3 regions of the Shewanella sp. AS16 genome follow, and region 1 is predicted to be linked to each of the others. Evidence: predicted binding sites of a transcription regulator. Region 1 holds the regulator's gene; each other region holds the start of a gene.

Evidence for each region. Region 1 encodes LexA, which represses DNA repair genes until DNA is damaged. Its sites were predicted from a motif close to TACTGTATNNNNATACAGTA; they were not measured.
Region 2: the regulator LexA is predicted to act here: its motif matches at 1,202-1,221, upstream of LZP73_RS11675 (DNA topoisomerase III).
Region 3: the regulator LexA is predicted to act here: its motif matches at 1,211-1,230, upstream of LZP73_RS06245 (LexA family protein).

The regions. Positions count from the first base shown of each region.
Region 1 is NZ_JAKCLK010000002.1:660,104-663,385, forward strand. Features, by position in the region: gene plsB (glycerol-3-phosphate 1-O-acyltransferase PlsB) at 1-895, opposite strand, end outside; gene lexA (transcriptional repressor LexA) at 1,058-1,675, shown strand; gene LZP73_RS07675 (cell division inhibitor SulA) at 1,672-2,184, shown strand; partial or broken gene coxB (cytochrome c oxidase subunit II) at 2,585-3,282, shown strand, end outside.
Region 2 is NZ_JAKCLK010000003.1:691,678-694,959, reverse strand. Features, by position in the region: gene LZP73_RS11675 (DNA topoisomerase III) at 1-1,191, opposite strand, end outside; gene LZP73_RS11670 (GlsB/YeaQ/YmgE family stress response membrane protein) at 1,326-1,574, opposite strand; gene LZP73_RS21530 (hypothetical protein) at 1,656-1,877, shown strand; gene purF (amidophosphoribosyltransferase) at 1,906-3,282, opposite strand, start outside.
Region 3 is NZ_JAKCLK010000002.1:322,158-325,439, reverse strand. Features, by position in the region: gene LZP73_RS06255 (hypothetical protein) at 1-68, shown strand, start outside; gene LZP73_RS06250 (SOS response-associated peptidase) at 480-1,058, opposite strand; gene LZP73_RS06245 (LexA family protein) at 1,247-1,654, shown strand; gene LZP73_RS06240 (Y-family DNA polymerase) at 1,655-2,911, shown strand; gene LZP73_RS06235 (hypothetical protein) at 3,259-3,282, opposite strand, start outside.

The DNA.
Region 1 (3,282 bases):
CGTGGTGCAGCTGGCGTACCTGCTCGGCGCCCTTGATATTGATGCCACTGTACAGCTTATTCCACAGCCAGGTGAGGAAACGCTCGGCGATACGCACCAGGCTATCCGAATAGTTGGCGGCGATCTCGTCCAGGTAGGCTATCGCTGTCTCACGGGCCTTGGTCTCGGAGATCTTCTTGTTGGCCGCCTCTTCCTGAATCGCCTTCTTCAGCGACTCGGATTTCAGCAAGGCGTGAAACAAGGCCTGGCGATTGGGCAGCTGTGGCCCCGTCATCACCTTGCGCTGGCGGCTGAAGTGCACCCTGGCGACCCGCGCCAGCTTATGGGCTATGCCCATGTCAGTGCCGTGTTCGTCCGTCATATACCTCAGGGATACGGCACTGGAGAATTGCACGAAGTTATGGCGCCCGAGGAAGAGGATCATCAGGCACTTGCGCAGCCAGGTGGGGTTTTCCCGCTCCAGCACAGCCGCCCGCATGCTGTCATCTTCCTTGCCCGGGGTCCGGCCCCAGTAGAGGCTCACAGGCACCAGCTGGATGTCCAGCGTCGCATCCTGTTTATGGGCGGCCAACAGGAGCCTGAAACTCTCGAGAAAACCCTCATGATTGCGGCGCTGGCCAAACATGGGCTTGCCCCCCTGCAGGCATACCACCCTGGGAACCCGGCCATCGGCGAGCACCAGCTCTTCATAGGGGCTCGGCAGTCCCAACTTGGCGGTGACGTCATTCAGGGCCGCTATGTCGCTGACGGATTCAGTCTTCATCACATAGACGAGCGGTCTGCCCGGGTCCAGATTGAGATCGGCGAAGGGATCCTGTGGCACAACGATAGTGTGCACCAGCTGTTTCTGGATCCAACGCAAGGATTTAAACCACAGAGAGTCTTGTTTTGGCATTCTTCTTTTGCAATATGAGTCACGTCAAACGGACAGATAGAATACCAGACTCTGGCCAGTATTCACTAATAGTCGGCTAAGCCCATAAAAAATGGTTAATACTTGCACTGCAAATAATACTGTATATACTAACAGTAACTGTATAGAAAAACAGGAATGACCATGAGACCCTTGACGCCACGCCAAGCCGAAATTCTAGAGCTGATCAAACGCAACATCGCCGACACAGGCATGCCGCCTACCCGGGCCGAGATTGCCACCCGTCTGGGATTCAAGAGCGCCAATGCCGCCGAGGAACATCTCAAGGCCCTGGCGAAGAAAGGCTGTATCGAAATCATGCCGGGCACTTCCCGCGGTATCCGCCTGCCCCACGAAGAAGAGGCCCAGGAAGCCGGCTTGCCGCTGATAGGCCAGGTCGCCGCCGGTGAGCCGATTCTGGCCCAGGAACATGTGGAACAGTACTACCAGGTCGATCCCGCCATGTTTCATCCCGCCGCCGACTTTCTGCTCAGGGTCCGGGGTGACAGCATGAAGAATATCGGCATACTCGAGGGCGATCTGCTCGCTGTGCATAAGATGCAGCAGGCCCGCAACGGCCAGGTGATAGTCGCCAGGGTCGAAGACGATGTGACTGTTAAACGCTTCGAGAAGAAAGGCAATCTGGTTTATTTACACGCGGAAAACGATGACTACTCCCCCATCAAGGTGGATCTCAGTTGCCAGAGCCTGACCATAGAAGGTCTCGCCGTCGGCGTAATACGTAATGGAGACTGGCTATGAAACATTTGCTGGGCAATGCGCCGCGCCACCCTGGACTCTGGCTGGATCTCGACAGCCATGTGCAGGACAGCCAACATAGAGACATCACCACCATGCCGACCCGGACCCAGGGGCGCACCGAGCTGCAACAGCTCAGTGCCCAACTGGCACAACTGAGCCAGCAGGGCCGCTGGATAGTGCTGATCAGCCCACCCAATGCCATAGGCTACAAGCAATTGCTGGCCAAGGCCGGGGTGCGCATGGACAGGGTATTGCTGGTGCATGCCAAGGATGAAGTGGAAGTGCTGTGGGCGATGGAAAGAGCCCTCACCAGCGGCACCTCCAGCGCAGTGATCTCCTGGACCCAGTCCCTCGACGCCAGAGATATTCGCCGCCTGCAACTGGTCGCCAAGAGTGCCAGAGCCATGGGCATAGTCCTCGAAGAGGTAAATGTTCACTTACAGGGAGAAGCCTTGTTTGACAATCACGAAGCGTTCCAGCAACACCAATTATTCGGCCCCATACATTGACCCCATCCTGGGCCAGCCTATCTCCAAAGCCTCATCGCACGCCATGAGGCTTTTTTTTTCAGCAATTTTTTCAGTCAATTAGAAAGCAGAGCGAGCTTGATCAATAACTGAACAGCAAGTAATGTAGGACAAGGTAACGTGCATTCAAGCGTTATCACCTGGCTCCATGCCAGGCATAGCCAGACGATTGAGTCATGGCCTAAGGGATGGATATATTCAGTCGTAGGTGCAAGCGTGGTTAATACCGGCAGTAACGATACATAGACCAAGAGTAAAAACCGCCAACGCACTTTGAAGTCATCAACGCTTTTTTGGGAACCGAAGAGTTTACATAGAGCTGAGACTTACTGTGTGACTCTTCTTTGTAGTTGCGTTTCGCAATTGGCAGAGGAGAAGTCTTGTGAAGCAATGGTTGTATTGTGCCTTGGTGCTGGTATTCGCACCTCATCTAGCGGCGGCAGAAATGCCCCTGAACATGACTCAGGGGGTGACAGAAATCAGTGGCAAGGTGTATGACTTGCACATGACCATTCTGTATATCTGCTGTGCCATCGGCGTGGTCGTCTTCGGTGTAATGATTTATGCCATGATAAACCACAGGAAATCCAAGGGCGCAGTTGCCGCCAACTTCCACGAAAGCACCAAGGTCGAGATAGCCTGGACCATACTGCCTTTCATCATCTTAATTCTCATGGCCATCCCAGCGACCAAGACACTGGTCGCCATGGAAGACACCCATGACGCCGAACTCACGGTCAAGATCACAGGTTCCCAATGGAAGTGGCATTACAGCTACTTCGATCAGGACATAGACTTCTACAGCAACCTGGCCACCCCCATGTCCCAGATAGAGGGCAACGAGGCCAAAGGGGAAAACTATCTGCTCGAAGTGGATAAACCCCTGGTGCTGCCGACCCACAGGAAAATACGTTTCCTGATGACCTCAGACGATGTGATCCACTCCTGGTGGCTGCCGGCCTTCGCCATCAAGAAGGACGCCAACCCAGGGTTCATCAACGAAACCTGGGCGCGGATCGACAAGGAAGGCATTTACCGCGGCCAATGCGCCGAGCTATGCGGCAAGGGACATGGCTTCAT
Region 2 (3,282 bases), on a different contig from region 1:
CAAGGCGCTCAGGTTGGCGCGCTTTTCCGTGGGAATGATGGCGTGATGAGCCTCGACCTTCTTGTCATCCCATGCCTTGGACTTGAGCCCGGGGTCCGGTGCCATCATCCCCTCGAGCAGTTCGCCGGCACCGCCACCTATGGCCTCGAGCACCCGTGGCGCCAAGGCATGCTGCTCCAGCGGCAGGTGCCGGCTGTCGGATCTGGGATAGGTTATCAGCTTGTGGCGCTCATACAGGCTCTGACAGGTATCCAGTACCGTCTGGGCACTCATGCCGAAACGCTTGGCGGCATCTATCTGCAGCGCCGACAGGCTGTAGGGCAAGGGCGGCGGCTGGCGGCGTTTTTTCGTCTCCAACTCTGTCACCAAGGCCGGCTTGTCGGTGATCCGCTGCACCACATTCTGCGCCAAGCCAAGGGACAACACCCGCCCCTCTTCATCCATGTAAGGCAAGCAGGCCTCGCTCGGATGCCAACGGGCACTGAAGGTGGCGCCGGCTTCTGTGTGCAGATGTGCCAACACCTGATAGAAGGGCTTGGACTGAAAGGCGGCTATCTCCTCGTCGCGGCGCACCACCAGCCCCAGCAGCGGCGTCTGTACCCGGCCGACCGACAGCACCCCCTGGTAACCCACCTTCTTGCCCTGCAAGGTATAGGCCCGGGTCATATTCATGCCGTAGAGCCAATCGGCGCGGCTGCGGGCCAGGGCCGACGTCGACAGCGGAATGAACTCACGGTTGGATCTCTGTTGCCCCAGGGCGCGCTTGACCGCCTGGGGGTTGAGATCGCTGATCAACAGCCTCTTGGTCTTATGCAGCTTGTCGCCCGTGACCCCGAGATAGGCTATCACCTCGTCCACCAGCAACTGCCCCTCCCTGTCGGGATCGCCGGCGTTGACCAGGCCGGAAGCCTGCTTGACCAGTTTCTTCAGCACATTGAGCTGACTTCGGGTGTTGGCCTTGGCAGTCAACTGCCACTTGGCCGGCACTATCGGCAGATGCTCGAATCTCCAGGACTTGAACTCAGGATCATAGGCGGCGGGCTCGGCCTGCTCCAGCAAATGACCTATACACCAGGAGACGCAATCGCCGTTCGCCGCCTGAATGAAGCCCTCGCCCTTCTTGTGGGGCTTGGGTAAGGCATCGGCAATGGCACGGCCAAGACTGGGTTTTTCGGCAATATAGAGGATCATGGCAACAATGCACTGGATATAATTACAGTGCAATTTAGCCTAAAGCGGCCCGGGCTGCAACTCCGCTGTCAACGGCCGCGGCCGTTTTCAGCAGCCAGGTTTAGCGCCTGCGCCGCCAACAGGAGAGACAAAGGTTATTTTCTGACGCTGTTATAGACGAATAACACCAGCAGTGCCCCCAGGGTTGCCATCAGTATGCCACCCAGGGTGAGTCCGCCCATGCTACCCAAGCCGAGCAAGGCGCTGACCCAGCCGCCGACTATGGCGCCCACTATCCCAAGCAAGGTGGTCATGATGAATCCACCGCCATCCTTGCCCGGCATGATCCATTTGGCCAAAATGCCGGCGATGAGCCCTAACACTATCCAGGAGATGATACCCATATCTGCCTCCGAATCTACTGGTGCCGGGAATGACACCCGCGAGTCACCCTTAAAGTATTCGCCCTGAATCTCATTAGTCAAATGCCATTCACTCTGGCTTGTTGGCCCTGCCCGGGCCCCATGAACCCAGACTCAGTGAATCCGGGCCCCGTGAATCCAGGCTCAGTGAATCCGGGCTCAGTGAATTCAGGCCCCATGAACCCAGGCTCAGTGAATCCGGGCTCAGTGAATCCAGGCCCAGGGCAAGCCACATCTGCCCCAGCACCCAACAAAAAAGCCAGCTGCATAGGCAGCTGGCTTTAGGGCTAGGACGGGTTAACCCGAGGGGCCATCATGGGTGGCAGACGTTATGCAACTCCAGGTTGGTGCCTATGTCCTTGTTACGGTTCGCCTTGGCATCGTCGTTGCGCAGCTGGGTCAGGTGATCCAGGTAGGCCTGATCCACATCGTTGGTGATATAGTTACCGTCGAAGACAGAGGTTTCAAAGCGCTTGATGTCCGGATTTTCCATCCGCACGGCTTCGATCAGGTCGCTCAGGTCCTGGAAGATCATCCCGTCGGCGCCGATCAACTTGGCGATTTCATCCACATCGCGTCCATGGGCGATCAACTCGTTCGAGGTCGGCATATCTATGCCATAGACATTCGGGAAACGTATCTCAGGGGCCGCCGAGGCGAAATACACCTTCTTGGCGCCGGCTTCGCGGGCCATTTCGATGATCTGCTCCGAGGTGGTGCCCCGTACTATGGAGTCATCCACCAGCAACACGTTCTTGCCCTTAAACTCGGTATTGATGGCGTTGAGCTTACGGCGTACCGACTTCTTGCGTTCCTGTTGCCCAGGCATGATGAAGGTACGGCCTATGTAGCGGTTCTTGACGAACCCCTGACGGTAAGGCAGGTCCATGCAGCGGGCGATCTCCAGCGCGATATCGCAGGAAGTCTCGGGGATGGGGATCACTACGTCGATATCATGATCGTACCATTCCTTCTTGATCTTCTCGCCGAGCTTGGCGCCCATGTTGACGCGACTGGCATACACAGAAATGTTATCTATGCTGGAATCCGGACGGGCAAAGTAGACGAACTCGAAGATACAAGGTGCATAGCTGGGAGCCACGGCACACTGGCGGGTATAGAGCTCACCATCGAGCGACAGGTAAACCGCTTCACCCGGGGCCACGTCACGCATGACCTCGAAGCCGACGGCGTCCAATGCCACACTCTCGGAGGCGACCATGTATTCGGTGCCAGTCGCGGTCTCATGCTTGCCCAGCACCAGAGGACGGATACCGAAAGGATCGCGAAACGCCACCAGCCCCTGATTGATGATCATCGCCACCACGGCGTAGGCACCACGGGTCTGGGCATGCACCCGGGCAACGGCATCGAACACTTCATCGGCGCTCAACTGCTGGCTCGTGGTCTGTTGCAGTTCATCGGCCAACAGATTGAGCAGCACTTCAGAGTCTGAGGTGGTGTTCACATGGCGACGTTGTTGCACCAAACGGGCCGTCAATTCCAGGGTATTGGTCAGGTTGCCGTTATGCGCCAGAGAAATACCGAAAGGCGAGTTGACATAGAAAGGTTGAGCTTCCGAGGCACTGGAGCTGCCAGCGGTAGGATAACGCACATGGCCTATGCCGGCGTTCCCCTGCAGGCGCTGCATATGCTTGGTTTCAAATACGTCTTTCACCAGGCCATTGGC
Region 3 (3,282 bases), 340 kb from region 1:
TGGACATCGCGATGCAAAAGGCAGCGGCAGTTTTTGAGAAGGAAATTGAAAAAATCCTATCAAACTAAAGTTGTGCAATCGAAGGGCGTTGTTGCCTAAATAGGTGAACCTTCTGCTCCTGATGCGATCATATCCTGTGATATAGCACACAGGAACCGATACAAAATGGGTAAATCCAAGCATCGCATCACCAATTGGCCGGAATATAAACAAGCATTGGCTCTCCAGGGGCGTTCAAGTTCTGGACAGATGAGCACGCCATGAAACATTTGTGTTTTATCGAGGTCATGCCGGTCAAATCATTCCTGGGTTTGTATGTTGCTTTTAGCTCCCCCTGGTCAAGTGATCGTTAGAGGGATAAGGTCTTTTCAATCTGTCCTCTGGTGGCCGGAAGGTTTCATTAATTTTGTAGTTTGCTTGATAGTGCTTTTTGACCATTACTTGGTAAGACTACTAGGGTGAGAGGACAAACTATCTTATCAACAAGGCCCCTTTACAGCAACGTAGCCGCTGTCTACGCATTGCAACAGCGGCTCTAGTTCTTCAGGGCTGGAGTTGAACCAAATGGGTATCTGCTCAGGTTTGATGAACAAGGGCATGCGACTGTGGTAGGCGGCACATATCTCATTAGGACTCGTGGTAAGCGTTACCAGCTCGGGCGTATTAGTTTGTGTCGGGTAGAAAATACCCGCCATATAGAGCGGGCGTTGCTGGCGCTGGCTGAACAAGTATTTTTGCTTTTTCGGTCCACCTTCATCTCGCCATTCAAACCAGCCTGAGCACGGAACCAGACAGCGATTGTGTTCAAATGCATTAGCGAAGGTACGCTTTTTGCTGACAGTTTCAGCCTGGGCATTGATCAACAGCTTGTTTGCCCAGGAAGGTTTGATCCCCCAGCGTGTTTGCAGTTGCTGAAGCTTGCCTTCATGGCTCACTAAAGTGGCAACGCTATCGGTTGGCCGCAGATCTAGGTTGGTTTGAAGGGGAAACTCAAGGCCTAACTCTTCTTGTACTTGAGGTCTTAAGATATCAGCTAGTACATACAATCTACCACACATAGCTCAGTCCTATTCCATCCACTTTTATTTATCACTTTAGTGTATCAGCGCTAGCTCTTCGAAACTTTATCTGTATTTGCTACAGCCATTTAAGTCACATTGGTGCTGGCTGAGCTTTCGTTGGCTTGTCAGACACCACAATGCCACTATAATACTGTATAGAAAAACAGTACTTGAGGCGCATTTCCATGAGAGTCATCCCTATCCCAGCTCGTGCAGGGATCACTGGTTTTGAAAGTCCTGCTGCGGAATACACTCAGCTAGGGCTGAGCTTAGATGAATTGTTGATTGAGCATCCGAGTGCGACCTTCATAGGTTTGGCACAAGGGGACTCCATGCAGGATGTCGGCATCTTTGATGGGGATGTGATTGTCGTCGATCGCCATGAAACAGCACGAAATGGTGACGTCATCGTGGCTAACTTTAACGGCGAGTTTGTCTGCAAGATCATCGATACTCAGCGCCGCTTGTTACTATCATCAAACCAGCAATATCAGCCTGTAATCATTCACGAATATGACGACTTTAGTATTGAAGGAGTAGTGACCCGTTCTATTCGTTGCCACCGTCAGAGCCCATTGCTATGTGAGCATTAGATGTTTGCTCTAGTTGATGCTAATAGCTTTTATTGCAGTGCAGAACAAGTGTTTCGTCCTGACTGGCGTGGTAAGCCCCTTATTGTGCTCAGTAACAATGACGGTTGTATTGTTGCTGCAAATCGACAAGCAAAAGCAGCCGGCATTCAAAAGTTTTTGCCTTACTTCCAAGTTAAAGAGCTATGTGCTGAACGTGGTGTTATTGCGTGTTCTTCGAACTATGAGCTATATGCCGACCTTTCAACCAAAATGATGAATATAATCGCTCGCTTTGCACCTGAACAGCACGTTTACTCTATCGATGAAAGCTTTCTCTCGTTTAAGAATTGCTACCCAGCAATCAGTTGTCTGCGTACTCAAGGACAGTTAATCCGTCGTGCAGTATGGAAAGAGGCGCGCTTACCTGTATGCGTGGGCATAGGTGCAACACTGACGTTAGCTAAAATCGCCAATCATGCGGCTAAGAAGATACCAGGCTACAAAGGTGTATGCGTTATCGAAAATGAGCGCGATCGTATTGCTATCTTACAGCAACTGTCTGTTGGGGACGTTTGGGGGGTTGGCCGGCGGATTAGCAAGAAGCTAGAGTTACTGAATATCCATACCGCTTTTCAACTCGCATCCATGCCGCCAGGGTTGGCAAGAAAACAATTTAGTATCGAGATAGAACGAACGGTACGTGAACTTAACGGGCAAGTATGTAAAGTGTGGGACGAGGCAAGGGCAGATAAAAAACAGATTTACTCAACGCGCAGTGTCGGGGAACGAATCACCGACTTTCAGTCTTTATTACAGGCTTTGAGCAAACATGTCGGCATTACTGCTAGCAAAGCACGTAAGCAAGGCTCAAGTTGCAAGACTATGCTACTTTTTGCCAGTAACTCACCTTATGACGAACGCCCTGTGAGCTATAACGCGATAGTGCATTTCCCTTGTCCTACTAACTGTACTGTTGAGCTAACCCAAGCCATGAGTGAAGTTGCGCCGCAGTTATTTCGTGAAAGTGTGCGCTATTACAAGATAGGTGTTGGCTTAATCGACTTAGCCAACGCACACCACCACCAACTAGATTTGTTCAATCCTCCGACAGCAAAACCAGCACTAATGTTTGCCCTAGATCACATTAACCAACGTTATGGGAGCGATACAATGTTTCTAGCCGCACAAGGCATTGAGCATAAGTGGGCAATGCGACGGGATTTGTTGACGCCTCAATACACAACCAAATGGAGCAGTCTGCCGAACATCAAGTGCTAGATCCTGTCGCCGTAGCAATATTCCACATCAATGGCAGCATCGTTGGCGTCGTAGCCGAATAGCTGATTGTCGGTAGAGCACATGCCTGACCTTTCCCGACGGCGAGGTGAGGGCCGGGATGCACTTGATAATGGATTTATCGTCCACGAAGAGGTGCGCCGAAGTACTCATCTCGTTTCGTGAGTTTTCGTAGTACCGGACATTGCCCGCGACAGTGGCGTTGAGATTGCCAGTATCGTGGGCGACAATGAACATCACGCCAGCGGTGAAGGGACTACCGGATCGGTGTTTTGACGATTTGGACAGGTACTGCGGCGTGATGTCGTATTTTCCAGGAAGTTCGTGGTTTACCCCACGGCCGGCCGTTCGGC